DNA from 2 places in the Pseudomonas sp. NPDC090203 genome. Region 1 is predicted to be linked to the other one. Evidence: predicted binding sites of a transcription regulator. Region 1 holds the regulator's gene; the other holds the start of a gene.
What was found. Region 1 encodes sigma-54, which starts transcription at its own class of promoters, with help from an activator protein. Its sites were predicted from a motif close to ANTGGCATNNANNTTGCTNT; they were not measured.
Positions count from the first base shown of each region.

Region 2: a site for sigma-54 is predicted at 4,283-4,302, ahead of ACIPO9_RS23480 (CmpA/NrtA family ABC transporter substrate-binding protein). Genes of this name have one in related genera too.

Region 1 covers NZ_JBIVCV010000007.1:212,165-227,106, forward strand. Annotated here, with positions in the region: gene algW (Do family serine endopeptidase AlgW) at 1-60, shown strand, start outside; gene hisC (histidinol-phosphate transaminase) at 118-1,170, opposite strand; gene hisD (histidinol dehydrogenase) at 1,173-2,501, opposite strand; gene hisG (ATP phosphoribosyltransferase) at 2,651-3,286, opposite strand; gene murA (UDP-N-acetylglucosamine 1-carboxyvinyltransferase) at 3,460-4,725, opposite strand; gene ACIPO9_RS14455 (BolA family protein) at 4,749-4,988, opposite strand; gene ACIPO9_RS14460 (lipid asymmetry maintenance protein MlaB) at 5,104-5,409, opposite strand; gene ACIPO9_RS14465 (phospholipid-binding protein MlaC) at 5,406-6,062, opposite strand; gene mlaD (outer membrane lipid asymmetry maintenance protein MlaD) at 6,074-6,541, opposite strand; gene mlaE (lipid asymmetry maintenance ABC transporter permease subunit MlaE) at 6,541-7,338, opposite strand; gene ACIPO9_RS14480 (ATP-binding cassette domain-containing protein) at 7,338-8,147, opposite strand; gene ACIPO9_RS14485 (KpsF/GutQ family sugar-phosphate isomerase) at 8,460-9,434, shown strand; gene kdsC (3-deoxy-manno-octulosonate-8-phosphatase KdsC) at 9,435-9,968, shown strand; gene lptC (LPS export ABC transporter periplasmic protein LptC) at 9,979-10,551, shown strand; gene lptA (lipopolysaccharide transport periplasmic protein LptA) at 10,538-11,086, shown strand; gene lptB (LPS export ABC transporter ATP-binding protein) at 11,086-11,811, shown strand; gene ACIPO9_RS14510 (RNA polymerase factor sigma-54) at 11,998-13,497, shown strand; gene hpf (ribosome hibernation-promoting factor, HPF/YfiA family) at 13,672-13,980, shown strand; gene ptsN (PTS IIA-like nitrogen regulatory protein PtsN) at 13,993-14,457, shown strand; gene rapZ (RNase adapter RapZ) at 14,460-14,942, shown strand, end outside.
Region 2 covers NZ_JBIVCV010000015.1:109,235-124,176, reverse strand. Annotated here, with positions in the region: gene rlmKL (bifunctional 23S rRNA (guanine(2069)-N(7))-methyltransferase RlmK/23S rRNA (guanine(2445)-N(2))-methyltransferase RlmL) at 1-2,190, opposite strand, end outside; gene rmf (ribosome modulation factor) at 2,767-2,982, shown strand; gene ACIPO9_RS23485 (quinone-dependent dihydroorotate dehydrogenase) at 3,157-4,179, opposite strand; gene ACIPO9_RS23480 (CmpA/NrtA family ABC transporter substrate-binding protein) at 4,435-5,643, shown strand; gene ACIPO9_RS23475 (ANTAR domain-containing response regulator) at 5,656-6,231, shown strand; gene ACIPO9_RS23470 (nitrate/nitrite transporter) at 7,040-8,251, shown strand; gene ACIPO9_RS23465 (protein kinase) at 8,270-9,964, shown strand; gene ACIPO9_RS23460 (OmpA family protein) at 10,166-11,200, opposite strand; gene sigX (RNA polymerase sigma factor SigX) at 11,308-11,898, opposite strand; gene ACIPO9_RS23450 (mechanosensitive ion channel family protein) at 11,986-12,810, opposite strand; gene ACIPO9_RS23445 (CrfX protein) at 12,813-13,064, opposite strand; gene ACIPO9_RS23440 (zinc transporter ZntB) at 13,142-14,137, opposite strand; gene rraA (ribonuclease E activity regulator RraA) at 14,175-14,663, opposite strand; gene ACIPO9_RS23430 (alpha/beta fold hydrolase) at 14,886-14,942, opposite strand, start outside.

The DNA.
Region 1 (14,942 bases):
TTGATGGCAGAAGTGGGCCTGCGCCCGCCACAAACCCCAGCGCCTGCGGCAGAGGATTGATTCGCAGCCATAAAAAAACCGCCGATAAGGCGGTTTTTTCATGCGGGCAATAAATGCTTAGAGATCGCCCAACGCATCCACCAGCGCCTGATTCTGCTCTGGCGTGCCGATGGTGATGCGCAGGAATTGCGCAATGCGTTCCTGCTTGAAGTGACGCACGATCACACCCTGCTCACGCACCTTGGCGGCAAGGCCCGCTGCGTCGTGTTCCGGGTGACGGGCGAAGATGAAGTTCGCCGCCGATGGCAACACTTCAAAGCCTTTGCCTTCCAGTTGCGCCACCAGCTTCTCGCGGCTGTCGATCACCAGCTGGCAGGTCTTCTCGAAGTACTCGCGGTCATCGAACGCCGCAGCCGCACCGACGATGGCCATGCGGTCCAGCGGGTAGGAGTTGAAGCTGTTCTTCACCCGTTCCAGCGCTTCGATCAGGTCCGGATGCCCCACCGCCAGGCCAACGCGCAAGCCCGCCAGCGAGCGGGACTTGGACAGGGTCTGGGTCACCAGCAGGTTCGGATAACGATCCACCAGAGTGATTGCAGTCTCGCCACCAAAGTCGATGTAGGCCTCATCCACGATGACCACCGAATCCGGGTTGGCGGCCAGGATCTGCTCGACCGCCTCCAGCGCCATCAAACAGCCGGTCGGCGCGTTGGGGTTCGGGAAAATGATGCCGCCGTTGGGACGCTTGTAGTCCTCGACGCGAATCTGGAACTGTTCGTCCAGCGGCACCATTTCGTAGTCCACGCCATAGAGGCCGCAGTACACCGGGTAGAAGCTGTAGCTGATGTCCGGGAACAACAGCGGCTTGTCCTTCAGGAAAAACGCGTGGTAGGCGTGGGCCAGCACCTCATCGGAACCGTTGCCGAGGAACACACGGTTGGCCTCGACGCCGTAGTAACGCGCGACCGACTGCTTGAGCAGGTCGCTATTGGGGTCCGGGTACAGGCGCAGGTTGTCATTGACCTCGGCGCGCATCGCCTCGATCGCCTTGGGCGACGGGCCGTAGGGGTTCTCGTTGGTGTTCAGCTTCACAAGCTTGGTCAGCTTGGGTTGTTCGCCCGGCACGTAAGGCACGAGGTCACGGACAAAAGGACTCCAGAACTTGCTCATGCTCACTTGCCTTCCTGTTGGTTATCTTTGATCCGGTACTCGGCGCTGCGGGCGTGGGCGGTCAGCGACTCGCCGCGGGCCAGCACCGACGCCGTCTTGCCCAGCTCCGATGCACCCTGCTCGGAGCAGAAGATGATCGAAGAGCGTTTCTGGAAGTCATAGACCCCCAGCGGCGAGGAGAAGCGCGCAGTGCCGGACGTCGGCAGCACGTGGTTGGGGCCCGCGCAGTAGTCGCCCAGGGCTTCCGAGGTGTGACGGCCCATGAAGATCGCACCGGCGTGGCGAATCTGTGGCAGCCAGGCGTCAGGATCGGCAACCGAGAGTTCCAGGTGCTCCGGCGCAATGCGGTTGGCGACTTCGATGGCCTGATTCATGTCCGCCACCTTGATCAGGGCACCGCGACCGTTGATCGAGGTGTTGATGATCTCGGCGCGCTCCATGGTCGGCATCAGCCTGGCGATGCTCGCCGCAACCTTGTCGAGGAACTCGGCATCGGGGCTGACCAGAATCGCCTGGGCGTCTTCGTCGTGCTCGGCCTGGGAAAACAGGTCCATGGCGATCCAGTCCGGATCGGTCTGGCCGTCGCAGACCACGAGGATTTCCGAAGGACCGGCAATCATGTCGATGCCGACCTGACCAAACACGTGACGCTTGGCCGTGGCCACATAGATGTTGCCGGGACCTACGACCTTGTCCACCTGCGGCACGCTTTCGGTGCCGTAGGCCAGGGCCGCGACAGCCTGGGCGCCACCGATGGTGAACACCCGGTCAACGCCAGCGATGCAGGCAGCGGCCAGCACCAGTTCGTTGATCTCGCCGCGCGGAGTCGGCACGACCATGACGACTTCGCCGACGCCCGCGACCTTGGCCGGAATCGCGTTCATCAGTACCGAAGACGGGTACGACGCCTTGCCGCCCGGCACATACAGGCCGGCGCGATCCAGCGGGGTGACCTTCTGGCCCAGCACAGTGCCGTCGGCTTCGGTGTAGCTCCAGGAATCCTGTTTCTGCCGTTCGTGGTAGCTGCGCACGCGGTCAGCGGCCTTTTCCAGCGCCTGGCGCTGAGCGGGGGTGATGCGGGCCAGCGCCAGTTCCAGACGCTCGCGCGGCAGGATCAGGTCGGACATGGACGCCACCTGCAGGCCGTCGAAACGCTGGGTGTACTCAACCAGTGCCGCATCGCCGCGCTCGCGCACGTTCTTGATGATGTCCAGCACACGCTGATTGACCGAGTCGTCAGACACACTTTCCCAGCTCAGCAGATGAGCCAGATGTCGGGCGAAATCCGGGTCAGCAGCGTTGAGTCGGCGAATGGTGTTTGGAGTGGTCATAGCGTGAGCCTCAATAAATGGCAATTTCTCAGGAGCCTTGAATGCAAAGGCAGGAGCCTAAGCTACCAAGCCATCCGCGCAGGCACCTGAGAAATTTGGCTATGACACGGATAGCTGGGCGCAACTTTGTTTAAAGTCGCGCGAAACAGTCAACCGCGGTGTCGCGACTCTACGGCAGTGCGCAGGGTGTCGATCAGCGACTGGATACGGGCGTGCTGCATCTTCATCGATGCCTTGTTCACCACCAGGCGCGAACTGATGTGAGCGATCAGTTCCTGAGGTTCGAGACCGTTGGCACGCAGGGTGTTGCCGGTGTCGACTACGTCGATGATCTTGTCGGCCAGGCCCACCAGCGGCGCCAGCTCCATGGAGCCGTACAGCTTGATGATATCGACCTGACGACCTTGTTCTGCGTAATAACGCTTGGCAACGTTGACGAACTTGGTCGCCACGCGCAGACGGCCGCGAGGCTCGGCAGCGCCAACGGCACCTGCGGTCATCAGCTTGCACTGGGCAATCTGCAGATCCAGTGGCTCGTACAGGCCCTGGCCGCCGTATTCCATCAGGACGTCCTTGCCCGCCACACCCAGGTCAGCCGCGCCGTGCTCGACATAGGTCGGCACATCGGTCGCACGCACGATCAGCAGACGAACGTCTTCCTGAGTCGTGGGGATGATCAACTTGCGGCTCTTGTCCGGATTCTCGGTCGGCACGATGCCCGCAGCAGCGAGGAGCGGCAGGGTGTCGTCAAGGATTCGGCCCTTGGACAGTGCGATGGTCAACATGGGAAACGTCAGTCCTTATCAGCAAGCGCGAGCCGGGAAGCAATGGGCGCCCGACAATCTTCAAGTCGAAACCGCAGGACTCGAAGCGAAACGATTCAATGGGTCAAGCCTTGAGCTGGCTTGCCCGCCGCCCGTGCCGAACCTGCACGGGCGACGGCAAGCCTGAGAGACTGTTAGCCCGGTACGCGACGGATTTTCGCGCCCAGCATCTGCAGTTTCTCTTCGATGCACTCGTAACCACGGTCGATGTGGTAGATGCGGTCGATCAATGTGTCGCCCTGGGCCACCAGCGCCGACAGCACGAGGCTGGCCGATGCACGCAGGTCGGTCGCCATGACTGGCGCGCCCTTGAGCTTCTCGCAGCCAGTGACGATGGCCGTGTTGCCTTCGACCTGGATCTGCGCGCCCATGCGGTGCATTTCATACACGTGCATGAAGCGGTTTTCGAAGATCGTTTCGATGATCGCGCCAGTACCTTCGGCGATGGCGTTCAGCGAGATGAACTGCGCCTGCATGTCGGTCGGGAACGCCGGGTACGGAGCGGTGCGCAGGTTCACGGCCTTCGGACGCTTGCCGTGCATGTTCAGCTCGATCCAGTCCTCACCGGTGGTGATTTCGGCGCCAGCTTCACGCAGTTTTTCCAGAACGGCTTCGAGAATGGTCGGATCGGTGTCCTTGACCTTGACGCGGCCACCGGTCACGGCAGCAGCGACCAGGTAGGTGCCGGTCTCGATGCGGTCAGGCATGACGCGGTAGGTCGCCTTGCCCAGACGCTCGACGCCTTCGATGGTGATGGTGTCGGTGCCAGCACCGGAAACCTTGCCACCCATGGCGTTGATGAAGTTTGCCAGGTCGACGACTTCAGGCTCACGAGCGGCGTTCTGCAGCACGCTGCGACCACGGGCCAGCGCGGCGGCCATCATGATGTTTTCGGTACCGGTCACGCTGACGGTGTCGAAGAAGAAGTGCGCGCCACGCAGGCCGCCTTCCGGCGCTTTGGCCTTGATGTAGCCGCCTTCGACTTCGATGATCGCGCCCATGGCTTCCAGGCCACGGATGTGCAGGTCAACCGGACGCGAACCGATGGCGCAACCGCCAGGCAGCGCGACTTCGGCTTCACCGAAGCGGGCAACCATCGGACCCAGTACCAGGATCGAGGCGCGCATGGTTTTCACCAGCTCGTACGGCGCGACCAGGGTCTTGATGGTGCGAGGATCGATCTCGACGCTGAGTTTCTCGTCGATGATCGGCTCGATGCCCATGCGGCCGAACAGCTCGATCATGGTGGTGATGTCGTGCAGGTGCGGCAGGTTCTGGACCGTCACCGGCCCATCGGCCAGCAGGGTTGCAGCAAGAATCGGCAGGGCAGAGTTCTTCGCCCCGGAAATGCGGATTTCGCCATCAAGACGAACGCCGCCAGTAATAATCAGTTTATCCATTGGAATCTCGACGCCAATTAGGCTCAGGTGCGCTCGGCCCATGCAGCGCGGCTGAAAAATTTCATGGTGACCGCGTGGATGCTGCCATCGGCGATCCATGGGTTCAAATGCGTGTAGATCTGCTGCTGGCGCTTGACCGGACTTAGTGTAGCCAGTTCATCGCTGATAACGTTCAGCTGGAAGTTGCAGCCTTCGCCTTCAACTTCGACCTGGATCTCTGGCAGCTTACCTTCAAGGAAGCTCTTAACTTCTACGGCCTGCATGCTTAACCTCAATCGGCGCCCTGTGCGCGCGGGTCGGCCATGATACAAAAAAGCCCTCTCGTTGCGAACCCTGCTTTACCAGGTGCCGGACGAGGGGCTTGATCGATGATAGCAATCAATGTTGTTCGAACAGCTCGGTCAGACCCGATACCTGTGCGATTTCTCTCATGTCTTCGGGCAGCGCACGAACGCTGACCGACTTGCCGGCCGCCTGGGCGTCACGCATGAACGCCAGCAGCAGGGCCAGGCCCACGCTGCTGGATTTCTGCACGGCGGAGCAGTCGAGCACCAGCGTCGGTGAATCACTGGCCTTGATCAACTCGGCACCCTGCTTGCGCAGCGCGGGGCCGGTACGGTAGTCGAGCACGCCGAACAGCTTGAGCTCGCTGCTGCCGACGGCCGTCACACAGGCTTCAGTCATTTGACGACCTTGTCAGGCGAGTTCTCGGTCTCCTGCTTGGCCTTGGCGACTTCGCCGGCCCAGCCATCGATGGTCTTGTCCAGGTTGTTGCCGTTGCGCTGCATGGCATCGGCGAACTGATCGCGGAACAGCTTGCCGATGTTGATGCCGTTGATGATCACGTTGCGCACTTTCCACTCGTCATTGATTTTGACCAGTGTGTAGGACACAGGGTAAACGGCGCCGTTGTTGCCCTTGACCGACATGTCGACCGAGGTGCGGTCGGCGCCCTCTTCCTTGGCCGGAGCCACGGTGATGCCCTGGTTGTTGTACTCCAGCAGTGCGTTGCCATAGAACTGGATCAGGCTGCGCTTGAAGTTTTCCTGGAAGCGCTGCATCTGGGCCGGGGTGGCGTTGCGCGAATACTTGACGGTCATGATGCTCTTGGAAATGCCGTCAGCATCGATGACCGGCCCGACGATGCCGTTGAGCGCGTCGTAGAAGGCCTGCGGGTTGGTCTTGTAGCTTTCCTTGTTCGCGGCAAGGTCGGCCAGCAGTTGCTTGGTGGTGTTGTCGACAAGGTCATGGGCCGACGATGTCGTCGCTGCCGCGTTGGCAAACAGAGGCAGGGCAGCCAGCAGCACCAGAAGGCCACGGCGCAGAATCGAGATCATGAAAAAACTCCTCATTTGGCGTCTTTACCCACGGAATTGAGCAGGAATTTACCGATCAGGTCCTCGAGCACCAGGGACGACTGCGTGTCGTGAATGGTGCCGCCGTCTTTCAACAGCTTGTCATCGCCACCGACGCTGATGCCGACGTATTTCTCGCCCAGCAAGCCTGCAGTGAGAATAGAAGCCGTGGAGTCCGAAGGCAGATTATTCACGCGCTTGTCCACTTCCATGGTCACGCGACCGGTGAAGGTGTCGTGGTCCAGATCGATTGCAGTGACCTTGCCGATGGTCACACCGGCCATGGTCACCTTCGCTCTGACAGTCAAACCGGCGATATTGTCGAAATTTGCGTAAAGTTTATAGCTGTCGGCTGTCGTGCTGGCGGAGAGACCGCTGACGCGCAGGGCCAGCAGGAGCAAGGCCAGGATGCCAGCCAGCAGGAACAGGCCGACACCGGTTTCGAGGGCGCGGTTTTGCATCAGAAGTCTCCAAACATCAAGGCGGTCAAAATAAAGTCCAGGCCCAATACGGCCAACGAGGCGTAGACCACGGTCTTGGTCGTGGCGCGACTGATCCCCTCGGATGTGGGCTCGCAGTCATAGCCTTGAAACACGGCAATCCAGGTGACCACAAAAGCAAAGACAACGCTTTTGATCACACCGTTGATGACATCATTGGGGAAGGAAACGCTGTTCTGCATGTTCGCCCAGAACGAGCCTTCGTAGACGCCCAGCCAGTCGACAGCCACCCACGAACCACCCCAGATACCCACCACACTGAAAATGATGGCGAGCACCGGCAGCGAAATGAAGCCGGCCCACAGGCGGGGCGCGACGATGTACTTGAGGGGGTCCACGCCGATCATCTCGAGGCTGGACAACTGCTCGGTGGATTTCATGTTGCCGATTTCAGCGGTCAGCGCCGAGCCGGCACGACCGGCGAACAGCAACGCGGTCACCACCGGCCCCAGTTCACGCAGCAGCGTCAGGGCAACCATCTGCCCGACGGCCTGCTCGGAGCCGTACTTGGCCAGGATGCTGAAACCCTGCAGGGCCAATACCATGCCGATGAACACGCCGGACACGACGATGATCGCCAGCGACATGACGCCCACCGAGTAGAGCTGGCGAACCAGCAACTGGAAACCGCCGCCGATCCCGCCTCGCCCCAGCAAGGCATGGACCAGAAAAATCCCCGAACGCCCCAGTACCGCAACTATGTCGATCGCCGAACGCCCCATCAGGCGTATACGATCCATCAATGACTTTCTGCGCATCAGCGCTTCCCCAAAAGATCTTCGCGATAATCCGGTGCCGGATAGTGAAATGGCACAGGGCCGTCTGGATCCCCTGTCATGAACTGGCGAATGCGCGGGTTGTCCGACTGCATCAATTCCTGCGGCGTGCCCTGCCCCAGCACCTGACCGTCCCCGACCACATACAGATAGTCGGCGATGCTGGCAGTTTCGGCCAGGTCGTGGGAAACCACGACGCTGGTGATCCCCAGTGCATCGTTGAGCAGGCGGATCAGGCGCACCAGTACGCCCATGGCGATCGGGTCCTGCCCCACGAAGGGCTCGTCATACATGAGGATCTGCGGATCCAGTGCAATGGCCCGGGCCAGCGCCACGCGGCGCTTCATGCCCCCGGAGAGCTCGTCGGGCATCAGCTCGACGGCACCGCGCAACCCGACCGCCTGCAATTTGAGCAGGACGATATCGCGGATCATGTCTTCGGGAAGCTGGGTATGAACCCGCAGCGGAAAGGCCACGTTTTCGAAAACGTCGAGATCGGTGAACAGCGCACCGCTCTGGAACAGGACCCCCATCTGCTTGCGCGCATCGAACAGATCGCTGCGCGAGAGCTTTGGCAGGTTCTGGCCGTTGACCCAGACTTCACCGCTGGCCGGGCGCAGTTGCGCACCCATCAGCCGCAGCAGAGTGGTCTTGCCACTGCCCGACGGCCCCATGATGCCGGTGACTTTGCCCCGGGGGATGCGGATGTCGACATTATTGAAGATGCTGCGCGTACCGCGTTTGAAGGACACACCCTTCAATTCGACCGCGTAGGCGTTATCGGCACTCATCTAAACTCCTTGCGATGCAGCCTCTCTCTCAGATGCTGCGTCCTTGAAGAACGACACACTGTCTGGGGGGGCCGAACAAGCGGCGAACTATACCACCGCTGTCGTACGCAGCCAAAGCTCCAACATTACAAGGCGTTAAAGGCAGCGCAAACGGCGGTTGCAGTGCAAATTTCCTGCAACACTCCTGCCCTGGGCGGTGCAGGAACTGACGGACAGGCACTTTGAATAAACAAACATCCGCAATGAAGCGTGAGGCTTTTCAACATTGTCGCTATAATCCCCGCCTTTTCAGCAGACCGATCCTCTCCAGACATGACCGACGCCCGCGACCTGATCCAATCGGCACAATGCACCATCCGCCTTGAAATAGAGGCCGTGGAGGGTTTGCTCGCGCACATCGATAGCGATTTCGTCAGTGCGTGCCAGATGATCCTGGCCAGCAAAGGGCGGGTTGTGGTGGTCGGGATGGGCAAGTCAGGGCACATCGGCAAGAAGATCGCCGCGACCCTGGCCAGCACCGGCACCCCGGCGTTTTTCGTGCACCCGGCCGAAGCCAGCCATGGCGACATGGGCATGATCACCGCCGACGACATCATCCTGGCCCTGTCGAACTCGGGCACGACCAACGAAATCGTGACCCTGCTGCCGCTCATCAAGCGCCTGGGCATCAAGCTCATCAGCCTGACCGGCAACCCCGAGTCGACGCTGGCCAAAGCCGCGGACGTGAACCTCAATGCCCGGGTCGAGAAAGAAGCCTGCCCGCTGAACCTGGCCCCGACCTCCTCGACCACGGCGGCACTGGTCATGGGCGACGCACTGGCAGTGGCCCTGCTCGACGCACGCGGTTTTACCGCCGAAGATTTCGCCTTCTCCCATCCAGGTGGCGCCCTTGGCCGCCGCCTGCTGCTCAAGGTTGAGCACGTGATGCACACCGGTGGCGAGCTGCCTGTGGTGGCGCGCGGAACACTGCTGCGCGACTCGCTGATGGAAATGACCCGCAAGGGCCTGGGCATGACCGCCATCGTCGAGACCGACGGACGCCTGGCCGGGATCTTCACCGACGGCGACTTGCGCCGTACGCTGGACCGCCCTATCGATATTCGCCAGGCGACCATCGACGAAGTGATGACCGTGCACGGCAAGACCGTCCGCCCGGACATGCTCGCGGCACAAGCCCTTAAAATCATGGAAGACAACAAGATCAGCGCGCTGATCGTGGTGGATGAAACCGACCGTCCGGTGGGCGCCTTCAACCTCCAGGACCTGCTGCGCGCGGGAGTCATGTAAATGAGCGGTGATATGAACGACCTGATGCAACGCGGCAAACAGATCAAGCTGGCAGTGTTCGATGTCGATGGCGTCCTCACTGACGGTCGCCTTTACTTCCTTGAAGACGGCAGCGAGTTCAAGACCTTCAACACCCTGGACGGTCAAGGCATCAAGATGCTGATCAATTCCGGCGTGACCACCGCTATCATCAGCGGTCGCAAGACCCCGGTCGTCGAGCGTCGCGCCAAAAACCTGGGTATCGCCCATCTGTACCAGGGCCGTGAAGACAAGCTGGTGGTGCTCGATGAACTGCTGGCGCAATTGAACCTGAGCTATGAACAGGTTGCCTATCTGGGTGACGACCTGCCCGACCTGCCGGTGATTCGCCGGGTAGGCCTGGGCATGGCCGTGGCCAACGCCGCAGGTTTTGTGCGCGAGCATGCACACGGCGTTACCCGGGCACGGGGCGGCGAAGGCGCTGCCCGGGAATTCTGCGAGCTGATCCTGAACGCCCAGGGCAACCTCGAAGCGGCCCACGCCGCCTACTTATAGAAGCGTACTTATGCTGAGCAAAAGATTTCGCACATTTCTGATCTTCGGTGCACTGGGACTGCTGCTTGCAGCGGCCGGCTACTGGAACATCAGCCCGGAAAGCTTCATGGACCAGCCAAAGGTTGCCGTGGACGAGAGCGCCATCGACTACTATGCGATGAACGCCCACAGCATCCAGTACCTGCCCGACGGCACCCAGCAGTACGACCTGACGGCGGACAAGGTCGAGCACCTGAAGGCTACCGACGTGACCCTGATGACCACCCCTGTGCTGCAGATGTACCGTGGCACCGAGTTTCCGTGGCATGTACAGAGCGTACGCGCCGAGGTTTCCCCGGGCGGCGATCATGTCGAGCTGATCGACAACGTGCGCATCAACCGCACCGACGAACAGAACCGCACCACCATCATCACCAGCACCCGCATGACTGTCTTCCCTCAGAAGCAATATGCGGAAACGGCCCAACCCGTTAGAATCGACGGCTTCAACGGCGTGAGCACCGGTACGGGTATGAAAGCCTATCTAAAAGAAAGCAGGATACACCTGCTATCGAACGCAAGAGGACAGTATGAGGCTCCTTAAAACCCTCCCTATTTTGCTCGGCCTGGGCGCAGCACTGGGAAGCGTGAGCGCCTGGGCTCTGCCGAACGATCAGGATCAGCCTATCCGCATTCAGGCCGACGACGCCCAGCTCGATGACAAGCAAGGCATCGCCACCTACACCGGTAATGTGATCATTACTCAGGGCTCGATGAAGGTCACCGGCAACAAGGTGACCATGACCCGCACCCCGCAAGGTGACATCGACGTCGTGACCTCGGTGGGCAACCTGGCCTACTTCGAGCAGTTGCAGACCGCTGGCGACCCCAAACCCGTTCAGGGCTGGGGCGTGACGATCCAGTACCATGCGCCGCAAAACCGCATCGTGCTGATCGACAAGGCCAAGGTCATCGACAAGGACAACAACGTGACCCAGGGCGAGAAGATCGTCTATGACACCGTGCGCAAGCTGGCCAGCGCTGGCCGCGCCACCGGCAGCAAGGTCACCGAAGCGCGTCCTCGCGTCGACATGGTGATCCAGCCGAAAAAGAAAACCGACCAGCAGAAGGCGCAGTAATGGCGACGCTGAAAGCCCAACACCTGGCCAAGGCCTACAAAAGCCGCCAGGTGGTACGTGACGTCAGCCTGTCCATCGACAGCGGCCAGATCGTTGGCCTGCTCGGCCCCAACGGTGCGGGCAAGACCACCTGCTTCTACATGATCGTCGGCCTGGTGCAGGCCGACCAGGGCCGCGTGCTGATCGACGAACAGGACGTCAGCCACCAGCCGATGCACGGGCGTGCCCGTGCCGGCATCGGCTACCTGCCGCAGGAAGCCTCGATCTTCCGCAAGCTGTCGGTGTCGGACAACATCATGGCGATCCTGGAAACCCGCAAGGAACTGGATCGTGCAGGACGTCGCAAGGAACTGGAAAGCCTGCTGCAGGAATTCCACATCACGCATATCCGCGACAACCTGGGCATGAGCCTGTCCGGTGGTGAGCGTCGTCGTGTCGAAATCGCCCGCGCACTGGCCACCGCACCGAAGTTCATCCTGCTCGACGAGCCATTCGCCGGTGTCGACCCGATCTCCGTGGGCGATATCAAGCAGATCATCTACCATCTCAAGGCGAAGGGTATCGGCGTTCTGATCACCGACCACAACGTGCGCGAAACCCTCGACATCTGCGAAACCGCCTACATCGTCAACGACGGGCAGCTGATTGCAGAAGGTGACGCTGAAACCATCCTGGCCAACCAGTTGGTCAAGGAAGTGTATCTCGGCCACGAGTTCCGCCTGTAAACAGGGGGCTGACAAGGGGTTGGCCGGCGACCGCTGCATGCGCCTCATCGCCAACCCCGGATTAATTGTCGCCACACCCTAGGCAAACACTTCGGTTTCAGGCATATAATTTGCTTAATTTGGCGCCCCGGCGCCCAGTAGTGGATGGCGCGGATGCGCCGGCGAATAAGGTGTTAAGCCCCTGCCATGAAACCTTCGCTAGTCTTGAGAATGGGCCAGCAGCTGACGATGACACCGCAGCTGCAACAGGCCATCCGCTTGCTCCAATTGTCCACGCTGGATCTCCAACAGGAAATCCAGGAGGCACTGGAGTCCAACCCCATGCTGGAACGCCAGGAAGAAGGCGACGACTTCGATAATGCCGACCCGATGGCCGACAACATCGAAAACAAGCCCAACGCCGACGTTCAGGAACCGACCTACCAGGAATCCGCCCCCACCGTCGACAATCTCGAAGACGGCGAGTGGAGCGAGAGCGAGCGCATCCCCAACGAACTGCCGGTCGACACCGCCTGGGAAGACATCTACCAGACCAGCGCCAGCAGCCTGCCCAGCAACGACGATGACGAGTGGGACTTCACCACCCGCACCTCGGTCGGCGAAAGCCTGCAAAGCCATCTGCTGTGGCAACTGAACCTGGCGCCGATGTCCGACACTGACCGCCTGATCGCCGTCACGCTGATCGACTGCATCAACAACCAGGGCTACCTGGACGAGTCCCTGGAAGAGCTGCTCGACGCGTTCGACCCGGAACTGGACATCGAGCTGGACGAAATCGAAGCCGTCCTGCACCGCATTCAACAGTTCGAGCCCGCCGGCATCGGCGCCCGCACCCTGAGCGAATGCCTGCTGCTGCAATTGCGCCAGTTGCCTGCCAAAACCCCGTGGCTGGCCGAAGCCCAGCGCCTGGTCAGTGACTACATCGACTTGCTGGGCAGCCGCGACTACTCGCAACTGATGCGCCGCATGAAGCTCAAGGAAGATGACCTGCGCCAGGTCATCGAACTGGTCCAGAGCCTCAACCCGCGTCCTGGCTCGCAGATCGAATCCAGCGAAGCCGAGTACGTGGTGCCCGACGTGATCGTGCGCAAGGACAACGAGCGCTGGCTGGTGGAGCTGAACCAGGAAGCCGTGCCGCGCCTGCGAGTGAACCCGCAGTACGCAGGTTTCGTGCGTCGTGCCGACACCAGCGCCGACAACACCTTCATGCGCAACCAGTTGCAGGAAGCGCGCTGGTTCATCAAGAGCCTGCAAAGCCGCAATGAAACCCTGATGAAAGTCGCGACCCAGATCGTCGAGCACCAGCGCGGCTTCCTGGAGTACGGCGACGAGGCGATGAAGCCGTTGGTCCTGCACGACATCGCCGAGGCGGTGGGCATGCACGAATCGACGATCTCGCGGGTCACCACGCAAAAGTTCATGCACACGCCTCGCGGCATTTACGAACTGAAGTACTTCTTCTCCAGCCACGTGAGCACCTCCGAGGGCGGTGAATGCTCGTCCACGGCCATTCGCGCGATCATCAAGAAACTGGTTGCCGCGGAAAATCAGAAAAAGCCGTTGAGTGACAGCAAGATCGCTGGTTTACTGGAGGCACAAGGCATCCAAGTGGCCCGTCGCACAGTCGCCAAGTATCGCGAATCCTTAGGGATAGCCCCTTCGAGCGAGCGCAAGCGACTGATGTAAAGGCAGGCTCTGTACGAAATGTTTTAAGACGTAGGTAAGGCAAGGCTGTTTTCAGCGCAGCATGACCGGGTCTCAAGACTTTTCTTACTAGAACCTAGAGGTCACGAGCCACAGCGTTCCAGTGGCAGGTACTCAGCCTGCCTCTTAATGCACTGGCAACGAAGGAGAAGCTGTATGCAAGTCAACATCAGTGGACACCAACTGGAAGTGACCAAGCCCCTGCGCGAGTACATCGAGCTGAAGCTGAAAAAGCTCGAAGGGCACTTTGACAAGATTACCAACGTGCAGGTGACGATGGCCGTCGAGAAACTCAAACAGAAGATCGAGGCCACCCTGCATATCCACGGTGGAGAGGTCGTAGCCAATGCGGAGCATGATGACATGTACGCGGCAATCGACCTGCTCACTGACAAGCTGGACAGACAACTGCTCAAACATAAGGAAAAGCAGCAAAGCATCCTCAAAGGTGCGGCCGCTCGCTGACGCTCCCCCTCCATGATCCGACTTGAAAATATCCTGACCCCTGGCCGTTCATTCGTGAACGTGCCAGGCGGCAGCAAGAAAGCAGTACTCGAAGAGATTGCCCGACGCATCGGCGAAGAAGTTCCCGAGTTCGACTGGCAAGACGTCTACGAAAGCCTACTCGCCCGTGAAAAACTGGGGTCTACCGGTTTTGGCAACGGGATCGCCATCCCCCACTGCCGATTCAAGGGCTGCCAGGCACCGGTGAGTGCCGTGCTGCACCTGCAACGACCTGTCGACTTCGACGCCATCGACGGCGCTCCGGTTGACCTGCTGTTCGTGCTGCTCGTCCCTGAAGCAGCGACCGATGCCCACCTCGAACTGCTTCGCCAGATCGCCAGCATGCTCGACCGTGCCGACGTCCGCGCAAGCCTGCGCGAGGCCAAGAGCAGCGAAGAGCTGTACAACGTCGTGCTTCGCGTACAGAACGGTCACTGAACATGCGCATGATCATCGTCAGCGGTCGCTCCGGCTCCGGCAAGAGCACGGCCCTCGATGTTCTCGAAGACAGTGGCTTCTACTGCGTCGACAACCTGCCGGCCGGCCTGCTCCCAGAGCTTGCCGAGCGGGCGCTGATCAACACGGAACTGGCAGAACCGCTACTGGCCGTCTCCATCGACGCCCGTAACCTGCCCAGTCACCTGACCCGTTTTCCGCGAATGCTCGAAGAGGTCCGCGGCCGCCACATCCGCTGCGACGTCCTGTTCCTGGATGCCGAAGAGTCGACACTGCTCAAGCGCTTCTCCGAAACCCGCCGCCGCCATCCGCTGAGCAACGCAACACGCTCGCTGGCCGAGGCCATTCGTGACGAAAAGACGCTGCTGGGGCCGATCATCGACCTGGCCGACCTGACCATCGACACCACGCACCTGAATCTCTACCAGTTGCGCGACACCCTCAAGCTGCGCCTCCTGAACAAACCC
Region 2 (14,942 bases), on a different contig from region 1:
CTCGACCGAATAGCGCTCGGCAAGGTTTTCTTCCAGCTGGAACTTGCGGAAGTTGTTGGAGAAATACAGCACGCCGCCACTGGCCAGGCGCGCCATGGCCAGGTCGATCAGTTGCACCTGATCGCGCTGCACGTCGAACACCCCTTCCATGCGCTTGGAGTTGGAGAAGGTCGGCGGGTCGATGAAGATCAGGTCGTACTCGTCGCGGCTGGCTTCCAGCCAGGCCATGACGTCGCCCTGCTCCAGGCGGTTCTTGTCGGAGAAACCGTTGAGCGACAGGTTGCGCCGCGCCCAGTCCAGATAGGTTTTCGACAGGTCGACGCTGGTGGTGCTGCGCGCGCCGCCCTTGGCCGCGTGCACGCTGGCGGTGGCCGTATAGCTGAACAGGTTGAGGAAACGCTTGCCCGCCGCCTCGCGCTGGATGCGCATGCGCATCGGGCGATGGTCCAGGAACAGGCCTGTATCCAGGTAGTCGGTCAGGTTGACCAGCAACTTGATGCCGCCTTCCTGCACTTCCTGGAACTTGCCCTGGGCGCTCTGGCGTTCGTACTGTTTGGTGCCGCTCTGACGCTCGCGACGCTTGACCACTACGCGGCTCTTGTCGATGTTCAGCGCCTGGGGAATGGCCGCCAGCGCATCGAACATGCGGATCGACGCCTTCTGCGGGTCGATGGACTTGGGCGCGGCGTATTCCTGGACGTGGACCCAGTCGTGGTACAGGTCGATGGCCATGGCGTACTCGGGCATGTCGGCATCGTAGACGCGGTAGCAGTCGATGCCCTCGCGCTTGACCCACTTGCCCAGCGCCTTGACGTTCTTTTGCAGACGATTGGCGAACATCTGCCCGCCTTCGCTCAGGCGCGGCTGCTCGATGACCGGCGCCGGAGCCGGCACTGGCTTGATCGGGTTGCCGTTCTTGTTGAACTTGCGCTCCTGCGGCTCGTCCGGGGTCTGGTCGTAGGCCGCCTGTTCGCGCTCGGCCTGACGCTCCTCGGGGGTGCGGCGCTCGCCGGTGACGAACTGGTCGGGCAACACCTTGATGAGCAGCAGCTTGCACGGCAAGGCGCCGTTCCAGAAGGCGTACTGTTTGTGGCTGCGAATGCCCATGCGCTTGCCCAGGTCCGGCGCGCCGGTGAACACCGCCGCTTCCCAGTTCAGGCAGGCCTGACGCAGGCGCTCGCCCAGGTTCTGGTAGAGGTACAACAGGCTCGCTTCGTCACCCAGGCGCTCGCCGTAGGGCGGGTTGCAGATGACCAGGCCCTTCTGGTTCTGGTCCGGGCGCGGCTCGAAGGTGCCGACCTCGCCCTGGTAGATCTTGATCCAGTCAGACAGGCCCGCACGCTCGACGTTATTGCGACCCGGCTGGATCAGGCGGGGATCGGCTTCGTAGCCGCGAATCCACAGCGGCGGTTTGGCAAGACCGGCCTCGGCACGGGCCAGCGCTTCGTCATGCAACTTGCGCCACAGGGCCGGAACGTGGCCCAGCCAGGCCGAGAAGCCCCAACGCTCGCGCTTGAGGTTCGGTGCAATATCGGCGGCAATCATCGCAGCTTCGACGAGGAACGTACCCACACCGCACATCGGGTCCGCCAGCGCGCCACCCTCGGCGGCAATGCGCGGCCAGCCGGCACGGATCAACACCGCGGCGGCGAGGTTTTCCTTCAGCGGTGCCGCACCTTGCTGCAGACGGTAGCCGCGCTGGTGCAGGCTGTGGCCGGACAGGTCCAGCGACAGGATCGCCTCGCCACGGTCCAGGCGCAGGTGCACGCGCAGATCCGGGTTCAGCTTGTCGATCGAAGGCCGGTCGCCCTCAGGCGTGCGCAGCTTGTCGACGATGGCGTCCTTGACCTTCAAGGCGCCGAAATGGGTGTTGTCGATCCCCGAGCCGTGGCCGCTGAATTCAACGGCCAGGGTGCCATCGGGTTCCAGGTGGTCGGCCCACTCGATGTCATTGACGCCGTGGTAGAGGTCTTCGGCGTTCTTCATCGGGAAACGCTTGAGCACCAACAGCACGCGGTTGGCCAGACGCGACCACAGGCACAGCCGATAGGCGGTTTCCATGTCGGCACTGCCACGGATGGTCGAGGTGTGTTCGCGGGTTTCGAGCAGGCCAAGTGCAGTGGCCTCCTCGGCGAGCAGACCTTCGAGGCCTTTGGGGCAGGTGAGAAAAAGTTCGAAACGGTCCGACATGAGTATTCCAGGCCTGTTGGCTGTGAGTGGCGGGACGACGCATCGTCCCGCCCGATTTACAACAGGCGTCTTTCGTGGAGAACGCCTGCGCGGCACACCGGTTGTGCCAATGCCGCGACGATACATTTCGTCTGCGGCGTTTATGCTCGCCAGAAACACCCGGCGCGCATTTTGATATTAAAAAACCACTATTCAGCCCGACAACGGAAGTAATAAAAAGTCACATCCTTGACCCTTCGTCGTTTTAAATCTGACGTCAATCCGCCATCATTTGCATATGAGAACGACTCGCAAATTTCATCAAGACCCTCGTTTCAGGGCGCTTGGCTGAAAAAAACCACTCGAAACGATTCAGCACTTATGGCCTTTATGCTTCAAGGGTTACGTTCTTATGACAAAACGGTCATTCACAACGTCCCGCCCAATGGTTAGAAATCACCACAGGCCGTCGCCGCAACGACGATGGCACCAAGGCCCGCGACGCCGGCAGCGGGCATTCAACGGCAGAAGATTTCTGCCCGACCTCGACCTGAGGTCTCCAGGGACATTACAGTCAACAAACGAGGGCAACACCCTATGAGAAGACTTAAGCGTGATCCGTTGGAAAGAGCTTTTTCGCGCGGATATCAATACGGCGTAACTGGTAAATCCCGTGAGCTTTGCCCCTTTACTCTACCGTCAGTACGTCAAGCCTGGATCAACGGCTGGCGCGAAGGACGCGGCGACAACTGGGACGGTATGACCGGCACTGCGGGTATACACAGACTCAACGAACTTCACGCGGTCGGCTGACACTCAACAATCGACGGTACAACCCGACTTATCAAGGTTTCTTCAAACAGAGAGATCGGAAAAAATCAGCTTCGTTTGCAAATAACCATGCACGTCCCATCCGGACGGCGGGCTAGCGCCCAAAGAGGGGCTCCATAGCGGAGCCCCTCTTTTTTGGGCTTGAAAAAACAGCGCTTAGCGGGACATCGCCGCGATGGCGTCAACCGACTCGCGAATCAGCGCCGGCCCCTTGTAGATGAAACCCGAATAGATCTGCACCAGGCTGGCACCGGCTGCGATCTTCTCGGCCGCATGACGGCCTTCGGTGATGCCGCCGGCCGCGATGATCGGCAACTTGCCGCCCAGTTCGCCCGCCAGCACCTTGACGATATGGGTGCTCTTCTCGCGCACCGGCGCACCCGACAGGCCACCGGCCTCATCGGCATGGGGCAGCCCTTCAACGCGTTCACGGCTCAGGGTGGTGTTGGTGGCGATGACCGCGTCCATACCCGATTCCAGCAAGGCGCTGGCCACCAGTACGGTTTCCTCGTCGCTCATGTCCGGGGCGATCTTGATCGCCAACGGAACGCGCTTGCCGTGGATCCCGGTCAGGGCTTCCTGGCGCACACGCAGCGCTTCGAGCAGTTGCTTGAGCGAATCGCCGAACTGCAGGCTGCGCAGGCCCGGGGTGTTGGGCGAACTGACATTGACGGTGATGTAGCTGGCGTGGGCATAGACCTTGTCCAGGCAGATCAGGTAGTCGTCGACGGCGCGCTCGACCGGCGTGTCGAAATTCTTGCCGATGTTGATCCCCAGCACGCCATTGTACTTGGCCGCCTGCACGCGGCTGACCAGGTTATCGACGCCCAGGTTGTTGAAGCCCATGCGATTGATGATGCCCTCGGCATGGGGCAGGCGGAAAATCCGCGGCTTGGGGTTGCCCGGCTGCGGACGCGGCGTGACGGTGCCGATCTCGACGAAACCGAAACCCAGTTGCGCGAAGCCGTCGATGGCCGCGCCGTTCTTGTCCAGGCCCGCGGCCAGGCCCACCGGGTTCGGGAACTGCAAGCCCATGACCGTCACCGGCAACCGCACGGGCGCCTTGTTGAACAGGCCATTGAGCCCCAGGCGACCGCCTGCACCGATCAGGTCGATGGACAGATCGTGGGAGGTTTCCGGGGAGAGTTTGAACAGTAACTGGCGGGCCAGGTTATACATGGGCGGGCGCGGCTCGATTGCGGCTGAAGTCAGCCGCCGATTATAGACGTGCGCGGGGGTGAGTGCGAGGCATGTCGGCAACTTTGCGCGCCGGCCCGGCATCGCTGGCATATCGCTTGCTTGAGCCTGTACAGCCGGCGCGACCCAACGGCGGGTCCTGTCCGGGACAATGGCGTCGCGATCGTCCGGGCAGCGTTCGGAGGATGCGGCGTTTTTTTATGGAAGGCAGGCAGCCTTCAGGCGGAACCGACAATCATGACTGACAGCCTCAACAGCCCACTGGCCTGGATCAACGGCAGCGATGCACCGGAACTGAACAGCATCGATGTCGGCTTCATGGCCCTGACCGACAGCGCCTCGTTGATCGTCGCCGCCACCCAGGGCTTCGCCCAGCCCTACGGCCTGAACATCAACCTGCGGCGCCAGCCTTCGTGGTCGGCGCTGCGGGACAAGCTGATCAATCGCGAACTGCACGCCGCACACAGCCTCTACGGCCTGATCTACGCCGCGCAACTGGGCATCGGTGGCCCCGCCACTGACATGGCCGTGCTCATGGGCCTGAACCAGAACGGCCAGAGCATCAACCTGTCCAGTGCGCTGAAGGATCAGGGCGTGGTCACTCCTGAGGCGCTGGAGCAACGCACGCACCAAAGCGAGACAAAACTCACCTTCGCCCAGACCCTGCCCACCGGCAACCACGCGATGTGGCTGTATTACTGGCTGGCGAGCCAGGGCATTCACCCGCTGCAGGACGTCGACAGCGTGGTGGTGCCGCCTGCGCGGATGGTCGATCACCTGGAGGCGCAGCGTATCGATGGCTTCTGCGTGGGGGAGCCCTGGGGTGCGCGGGCTGTGAGCCAGAACCTGGGGTTCACCCTGGCGACGTCCCAGACCATCTGGCCCGATCATCCGGAGAAGGTCCTGGGCTGCAGTCGCGAGTTCGTCCAGCAATACCCCAACACCGCGCGTGCGCTGGTGATGGCGGTGCTCGACGCGAGCCGTTTCATCGAGCAGAGCCTGGACAACCGCCGCAGCACCGCGCAGATGCTCAGCGGTGCCGATTATGTGAACGCCCCGGTCGAGGACATCGAGGCACGCCTGCTGGGCGAATACAGCGACGGGCTGGGCAATCACTGGCAGGATCATCACGCCTTGAGTTTTCATCGCAAGGGCCAGGTGAACATGCCCTGGCTGTCGGACGGCATGTGGTTCATGACCCAGTTCCGCCGCTGGGGCCTGCTGCGCGAAGACCCTGATTACCTGGGCGTCGCCCGGCAGGTGCAGCAATTGGCGCTGTACCGCCAGGCCGCCGAAGCGATGGATATACGGGTGCCGAGCGATTCCATGCGCAGCAGCCAGTTGATCGACGGCAAGGTCTGGGATGGCAGCGATCCGGCCGGGTACGCCCGCAGCTTCACCCTCCACGCACTGGCCGATTGCGCGCCTGTCGCCGCTGATCACTGAGGAGACGCCTGCATGCTGCGAATCCTGTTGATCAACGACACGGCGAAGAAGGTCGGGCGTCTCAAGAACGCGCTGACCGAGGCGGGTTTCGAGGTGATCGACGAGTCCGGCCTGGTCATCGACCTGCCCAAACGGGTCGAGGCCGTGCGCCCGGACGTGATTCTGATCGACACCGAATCCCCGAGCCGCGACGTGATGGAGCAGGTGGTGCTGGTCACCCGCGACCAGCCCCGCCCGATCGTGATGTTCACCGACGAGCATGACCCAGGGGTGATGCGTCAGGCGATCAAGTCCGGGGTCAGCGCCTACATCGTCGAAGGTATTTACGCCCAGCGTCTGCAGCCGATTCTCGACGTGGCCATGGCCCGGTTCGAAAGCGACCAGGACCTGCGCGCGCAGTTGCACGCCCGTGACCAGCAACTGGCCGAGCGCAAACGCATCGAGACGGCCAAGGGTTTGTTGATGAAGATGAAGAGCTGCAACGAAGAAGAGGCCTACACCCTGATGCGGCGCCAGGCCATGAGTCGACAGCAGAAGCTGATCCAGGTCGCCGAGCAGATCATTGCCATGAGCGAGTTGCTGGGCTGACCTCAAGGGCCTCCCCGCGGGCAAGCCCGGCTGCTACGGGATTGGGGGTAGACCTGATGCCACGTCCTCCCGCTGACCGTAGCAGCACGGCTTGCCGGCGGGGCGATTTCGCGGGCGCTGACGCCGGCAAGCCGGACCGCTACGGGATTGGGGCGAGTACAACATCCGGGAATACACACAATCCCTGTGGGAGCGGGCTCGCCCGCGAAGGCGTCAGGCCTGACGCTTCGATGTCGCCTGGCACGCCGCCGTCGCGGGCAAGCGCGCTCCTACAGATAAGGGGCAAGCGGTGCTCGCAGAGCCGGACTGCTACGGGATTGGGACGAGTACGACATCCGGGAATACACACAATCCCCTGTGGGAGCGGGCTCGCCCGCGAAGGTGTAAGGCCTGACGTTTCCATGTTGCCTGCCACGCCGCCGTCGCGGGCAAGCGCGCTCCTACAGATAAGGGCCAAGCGGTGCTCGCAGCAACTCCGCATAACCGTAGCAGCACGGCTTGCCGGCGGGGCGATTTCGCGGGCGCTGACGCCGGCAAGCCGGACTGCTACGGGATTGGGGTGACCTGGGTGCGCTGGCCCAGGTTTTGCTAGGTAGACCACACAGGTAGCCAACGGCGGTTGCCCCACTTTCGACAAAGACGTCGCACACCCCTTCGCCATGGGCGGACAGGGTTGCGACGTTTTTTCGTTCTGGTCCCGGAAACGGGCCGGGTGGAGCGCCGGGCTGGTGCTTCACCTGCAAGACCTGACCCGTGACGGTGCGCCGCACCCGGCACGCGCAACACATTCCTGCAGATGAGGTGTTAGATGAATACAAGCTTTTGGAAAGCCGGCCATAAACCCACGCTGTTTGCAGCCTTCCTCTACTTCGACCTGAGTTTCATGGTCTGGTACCTGCTGGGCCCTCTGGCGGTGCAGATCGCCACCGACCTGCACCTGACCACGCAACAGCGCGGGCTGATGGTGGCCACGCCGATTCTGGCCGGAGCCATCCTGCGCTTCCTGATGGGCATGCTGGCTGATCAGTTGTCACCCAAGACCGCCGGGATCATCGGCCAGGTCATCGTCATCGTCTCGCTGTTCTGCGCCTGGCAACTGGGGATCCACAGCTATGAACAGGCGCTGCTGCTGGGCGTTGGCCTGGGCATGGCAGGGGCCTCGTTCGCCGTCGCCCTGCCCCTGGCGTCCCAATGGTATCCGCCGCAGCACCAGGGCAAGGCCATGGGGATCGCCGGGGCCGGTAACTCGGGCACCGTATTCGCCGCGCTGATCGCGCCGCTACTGGCCGCAAGCTTCGGCTGGAACAACGTGTTCGGCTTCGCCGTGGTGCCGCTGCTGTTGACCCTGCTGGCCTTCTCGCTGATGGCGAAAAACGCGCCGGAACGCCCGAAGGCCAAGTCCATGGCGGACTACTTCAAGGCGCTGGGTGACCGCGACAGCTGGTGGTTCATGTTCTTCTACAGCGTCACCTTCGGCGGCTTCATTGGCCTGGCGAGCGCCCTGCCCGGCTACTTCAACGATCAATATGGCCTAAGCCCCGTGACCGCCGGCTACTACACCGCTGCGTGCGTGTTCGGCGGCAGCCTGATGCGTCCGCTGGGCGGCGCAATGGCCGATCGCTTCGGCGGCATCCGCACCCTCTCGGGCATGTACGCGGTGGCAGCGATCTGCATCGCCGCCGTAGGCTTCAACCTGCCCAGTTCCTGGGCTGCCCTGGCACTGTTCGTCGCCGCGATGCTTGGCCTGGGTGCCGGCAACGGCGCGGTGTTCCAGTTGGTGCCCCAACGCTTTCGCAAGGAAATCGGCGTCATGACCGGCCTGATCGGCATGGCAGGCGGCATCGGCGGCTTCCTGCTGGCCGCAGGCCTGGGCGCGATCAAACAGAACACCGGCGACTACCAACTGGGACTCTGGCTGTTCGCCCTGCTGGGTGTGCTGGCGTGGTTCGGCCTGATGAACGTCAAGCGCCGCTGGAGAACCACCTGGGGTTCGGCCGCCGTGACCGCAGCACGTGTCTGACGCCAACGAGGCTTGACGATGAACCAGCCACTGACGCTGAAACCCGAGCCTGCGGTCGGCCTGCAACTGCGCTTCGCCGAATTCAGCGCCAGTGGCCCCAGGGCGGAAAACCAGGACGCCACCCGCCTGGTCACCCCTGCCCCGGCGCTTGCGGCCAGCAAAGGCTATGTCTTTGCGCTGGCCGACGGTGTGAGTCAGTGCGTCGATGGGGGTTTGGCGTCCCGCTCGACCCTCCAGGCACTGGCCATGGATTACTACTCCACGCCCGAAACCTGGGGCATCGCACAGGCGCTGGACCGCCTGCTCCTGGCGCAGAACCGCTGGCTGCAAGCCAATGGCCTGCTGACCACCCTCAGCGCGCTGGTCTTGCGCGGGCGCCGCTTCACCCTCGCCCACGTGGGCGACTGCCGCGTCTATCGCTGGCTGGATGGCACCTTGCAGCGCATCACCGAGGATCACGTCTGGGAGCAGCCGGACATGCAGCACGTGCTCAAACGCGCGCTGGGGCTGGATCAGTATGTGGTCATGGATTACCGGGACGCCGAACTACGTGAGGGCGAACGCTTGCTGCTGGTCAGCGACGGAGTCTGGGCCGTGCTGGGCGACGATCGCATCCGCTCGACTCTCAATGAGCAGAACGATCTGGACGCCGCTGTACGCACCCTGGTGCAGTCGGCGCACTTGGCGGGCAGCCAGGACAACGCCAGTGCAGTGCTGATCGAAGTCCTGCAACTGGGCAGCGACACGCTGGGGGACACGCTGCTGCAATTGCAGCAAGGGCCAGTGCCCCCGCCGCTCAAGCCGGGCCAGCACTTCGAGGGCTGGAAGGTTCAGTCCCGCCTTGGCGACTCACGCCAGTCACAGCTGTATCGGGTCTACGACGGTCAGCAACAGCCCTGGCTGCTCAAGACACTGCCGGAGACCCGCCATGACGACAATAGCGCGGGACAGGCGCTGTTGCTGGAGGAATGGTTTCTGCGGCGTGTCGCGGGGCGTTTCTTTCCCGAGGTGCATCCATTGGCGGATCGTCAGCACCTGTATTACGTCATGCGCGAGTACCCGGGGCAAACCCTGGCGCAGACGTTCGCACGGCAAGGCCCGATGGCACTGACGCCCTGGCTGAGACTTGCACGGGATCTGCTCAGCGCGCTGGGCCTTTTGCATCGACGCAACATCGTGCACCGGGACATCAAGCCGGAAAACCTGTTGATCGACGAAGACGGCGAATTACGCGTGCTGGATTTCGGCCTTGCCTTCTGCCCCGGCCTGTCGGCTTCGGCGTCGGGTGACGTTCCCGGCACACCGAGCTACATCGCACCAGAAGCCTTCGAAGGCGCAGAGCCTGCAGCGTCCCTGGACCTGTATGCCGCGAGTGTCACCCTGTATTACCTGCTGACAGGGCATTATCCCTACGGTGAGATCGAGGCGTTCCAGCATCGGCGATTCGCCCGGCCCATTCCTGCCAGCCGCTATCGTCCGGACGTGCCCGAGTGGATCGAACGGCATCTGGATCAGGCCTTGCAGGCAGATCCCGGCAAGCGATTCGAGACGGCCGAGCACTGGCTTTCGCAATTGCAAAAGGGAGAAGTTGCCACGCTGAATATCCGCCCGAGGCCCTTGCTCGAGCGCGAGCCCGTCAAGGTCTGGAGAACGGTGGCATTGCTGTCATTGCTGTTGAATCTTGTGCTGTGGATCTGGTTATTCCGGCGTTGAACAGGCGTCGATTACACCTGGATATTCACCGAAGTTGGTGGCGACCGCAGGAATATTAAATTGCCACTAACCAGGCAGTTCATCGGTACATTCACCGATACCTCACGGCTACATATCCGACATGGTCCCGGTAGTTCAGAACCCGAATCCAGAAAAAGAAAAACCCGGCCGGAGCCGGGTTTTTCGCAAAGCGTGGGCTAATTACTTAGCTTGAGCTTCGACTTGTGCTTCTACGCGACGGTTAACAGCGCGACCGGCTTCAGTAGCGTTGTCAGCCACTGGACGGGTTTCGCCGTAGCCAACCGAGTTCACGCGGTTAGCGCCAACACCGTACTGGTTAACCAGAACTTGCTTGACGGCGCTAGCGCGACGCTCGGACAGTTTCTGGTTGTAAGCGTCAGGACCGACGGAGTCAGTGTGACCTTCAACAGTGGTGGTGGTTTGTGGGTACTGCTTCATGAAGTCAGCCAGGTTCTTGATGTCACCGTAGCTGTTTGGCTTGACGACCGACTTGTCGAAGTCGAATTTCACGTCCAGCTCAACACGTACGACTTCAGCAACAGCCGGGCAACCGTTGGCATCAACGGTAACGTTGGCCGGGGTGTCAGGGCACTTGTCGACGTTGTCGCAGACGCCGTCGTTGTCGCTGTCGGAGCACACTTCAGCTACTGGAGCTGGTGCCGCTTCAACTTTCTTGGAGCCGCCACCGAAGTTCACACCGATACCGACGCTAGGAGCCCACTCGGTGTCGCCCTTGTCGATGTTGTACTGAGCTTCAACGCCAGCACGGGCGTAGAAGTTGTCGGTGAAGTACAGCTTGGCACCGCCGCCCAGGTTGGCGAAGGTGGAGCGGTCACGACCGCCACGGCCGTTCTGGCCGATGCTCTGGTCGGAGAAACCAGCCGAGACGTACGGACGCAGCATGTCGCCCGGGTTGTTGAAGTGGTACAGAGCGTCCAGAGCGGTGTTCGCGCCCTTGATGTTACGACCGTCGTCGCTGCGAACGTTGTGTACTTCGTCGTAGCCCAGACGCAATTCAACGTCGTCGGTCAGGAAGTAGCCAACAGAACCGCCGAACAGGTTGCCGTTATTTTTGAAATTACGAGCGCTGTCGAACTGTTCTTTCTTGGCGAAGCCTTCGATTTCGACTGCGCCTTGGCCTTGTGCCAGCGCGCCGAACGAAGTTGCGGCAACAATAGTACCAATGGCCAAGCCCAAGGTGTTTTTCAGTTTCATCCGTTAAATCCCCATCTGGTGATTGTGAAGCAGTCCCCCTAATCGAGAGACAACTCATCGGCAAGTCTATCAGAACTTGCCTGCCCGTTAGAGATATTTGCTCCGAGTTAAGTTTCGGTAACGCCCGCAAATTTCTCACGTAATTTATCAAGTGCCCGTTTGTAGCGCATTTTCGTGGCACTCAGGCCCATGTGCATTATGTCTGCGATCTCCTGAAATTCCAGCTCTGCGACAAATCGAAGCACCAGAATCTCCCGGTCGATCGGGTTCACATGCACAAGCCAGCGATCGAGCCCACCCTTCTCTTCGGGTTTCGGCGTCTTGTCTTCCGACGCCTCCTCCAGAGGATCCAGGCTAAGGGCGTCCATCAACCGACGCTTTCGCCGCTCCTTTCGATACTGCGTGATGCATTCGTTGTAGGTGATGCTGTAGAGCCAGGTCTTGAACTTCGATTTTCCCTCGAAATTCTTCAAGCCATACAACACCTTAAGCATCACCTCCTGACAGACATCGTCAGCATCGCGATCGTTCCCTAAATAGCGCGCGCAGACGTTAAAAAGTGTCCGCTGGTAGCGCCGCATCAGCTCCTCGTACGCCCGAGTGACGTGAAACAGCTCGGCGTGCGAGCGCGCCACCAACTCCTCGTCGGAGAGCTCGCGGGGGTCGTAACGCAGTGAGTGCGATTGGGGCTTATTCAAAACAGGTCGTGCCGACAGTCAGTAAAATGTCCGCCAGATCCCGGCGTCCGGGATTTTGGGGCGGCATACATTAGCAGATTTGCCGGTTCAGCGGCTGCTCACTCGCTGCTCGAGCAGGATCCGGTTCGACAACGACACCAGTTCCCCCTCGTCAGTCAGCAGCGTGGTCTTCACCGTGCCAATCTCTTCGATCTGCCCTTCGACCTCTCCAATACGCACTTGTTGCCCTACCTGATACAGCTCCCGCACATAAATTCCTGCCAGGATCTGGCTCGCGATTTCGCGACTGCCAAGCCCCATGGCCAACGCAACTGCCAGACCAACGGTAATCAATCCAATCACGATCACATGGTTCAGCAGGTCGGTTTTGACCTCCAGCTGGCTGATCGCCACCGAAATGCTGATGATGATCACCAGCCATTGAGCGATGCGCCCCAGGCCTGCGGCGTAATCGAGCCCGACGCCTTCGGCCGCGCCACGCACAACGCCGTTGACCAGTTGCGCCAGCAAGACGCCCACCAGCAGCACCAAGGCTGCGCCGAACACCTTCGGCAAGTACAGCGCCAGCATGTCCAGTGTCGCCGAGACCCGCTCAAGGCCGAGGGATTCTGCCGCCGACACCAGGAAAATCAAGAGCACAAACCAATACACGATCTTTCCGATCAGCGTCGAAATCGGGACCTGGATCCCTGCGCGACTGATCAGTTTGGTCAGGCCCGTACCGCCCATCAGGCGATCCAGGCCCAGCTTGGCCAACAGCTTGGACAGCAGGGTATCGAGCAGCTTGGCCACCACGAAACCCAACAGAACAACCACCAGAGCGCCGAACAGGTTCGGGATGAAGTTCGCGACTTTGGTCCACAACGCAGTCATTGCGGTGACCAGGCTCTGTGTCCAGAGATCCAATTCCATATTCAATCAGCCTTGTTTTCTGTAGTGCCGGCAACCGTCGCCTTGCGACGCGAAACAGGTGAAACGTGAGCAGAGCCGTTGTTCACGGCAATCATCAATGCCTGGGTGCAGCGCCCGAGCAGACCGAACAGATCCCCTGCCCCGACCTGGCGATTGGCGGTCTTGAGGACGCGCCCCAGGACTGCGTCATCATCCCGGCTGGCGGACGATGAATTGAGCATGTCGCGCAGTGATTCTTCAAACGGGTCGTGCATAGGCACCTCACGTAATGTCACAGACAGACGCAGGCAATTTTGCACAAGTCACACATCCGCACGCCAATTTTCATCCGTCACATCCAGCGCAGACGCTTGAACCACCAGATCTGACCCCCCCCCAGGACGATCATCACCAGGCACGCGATCATGAAACCCCAGGGGCTGTCGGCACCCGGCATACCGCCAACGTTGATGCCCAGCAGACCGGTAATGAAGCTCATCGGCAGGAAGATCCCGGTGATGATGCCGAATCGGTACATGGTCCGGTTCATGCGCTCGTTGAGGCGTCTGTCTTCGGCCTCGAGCACCAGCCCGACGCGCTCGCGGGTCAGTTCCAGCTCTTCGAGGTAGCGGGTCAGGCTGTTGTTCAATTCGTTCCAATAGTCCGAGTCGTCTTCGACGAACCAGGGCAAGCGGCTGCGGGTCAATTGCGCGTAGATTTCCCGCTGCGGCGCCAGGAATCGACGCATGCCTGCCGCCCTTCGACGGATGTGCACCATGTTGCCGTGCTCGGGCATATACCGTTCGTCGGCATCTATGCGATCTTCCATGTCATCGACCAGTTCGGTCAGCTCGCTGACCACTGCCTGCACCTTGTCGGTGAGCAGTTGCGCCAGGTAGACCAGCAGCTCGGAAGCGGTTTTCGGCCCCTTGCCCGCGTTCAACAGGTCGATCAGTTCGTCGGTCGCCCGCAGCGAGCGCAGACGCAGGGAAATCACCCGCTGGGCCGCGGCAAAGATGCGCACCGAGACCATGTCTTCCGGTTCAGCGCCCGGATTGAGGTTGACGCCGCGCAGGAACAACAGCATTTCATCGTCCGGCAGCGGCAGCAGCCGTGGCCGGGTGTTTTCCTCAAGCATGAGGTCGCAGACGAATTCACTCAGGCCGCTGGCCGTGCGCAGCCAGGTCTGAGTCTGCGGATGGCTGCGATCCCAGTGGAGCCACACGCTTTCCGTGGGCGCCAGTTGCAGGCTGTCGAGCTCGGTCCGAGCGATTGAACGCGCCCCGCCCTTCCCGTCCAGTACCAGGGCGTGTACCAGCCCCCACTGCGCGTTTGTTTCGTCGAACATCAGTTGTCCTTGCTTTCCTCGATGACGAAAAGGCCGGTCAGTCCGGCATTTTCAGAGGGCTTCTGGATACGATGATGCCGTTGTTGTCGGCATACACATACTCGCCCGGGCGAAAGGTCACGCCACCGAAGGCCACGACCACGTTCAGATCGCCAAGGCCGCGTTTCTCGGTCTTGAGCGGGTGACTGGCCAGGGCCTGCACACCCAGGTCGGTTTGCGCCAGAACGTCAACGTCACGCACGCAGCCATAGATGACCATGCCTTCCCAGCCATTCTTGGCCGCTTTCTCGGCCAGCATGTCCCCGAGCAACGCACAACGCAGCGAACCGCCACCATCCACGACAAGCACCTTGCCCTTGCCGTTCTGGTCGGCCTGCTCGCGCACCTTCGAGTTATCCTCGAAACATTTGAGCGTGACGATTTCCCCGCCAAACGAATCACGACCACCAAAATTGCTGAACATCGGTTCGACGACCTGAACCAGTTCAGGGTAGGCGTCACACAAATCCGGAGTGATGTAATGCATGCTGAACTCCTGTCAAAGGCTGGGTGTTCAAGGAAGACCTGCATCATGCAGGTTAATGTGGCACGCACGTCTGACCGCGCTCACCACCACAATGCTTCCTTATATAGAACAAAAACCTGACCGACGAGTATTGCCCTGCCTTGAAATCCGGGTACTGCTCATCAACTGGCGGCTAGCTTAGCGTCAAGTGATGGGCATAGGAATGGCCGCGAGGGCTCTATATCAGGGAGTTGCCACCGTGTTCAGCGTTGATTCAGGCTCAGTGGCACCCACCTGCCG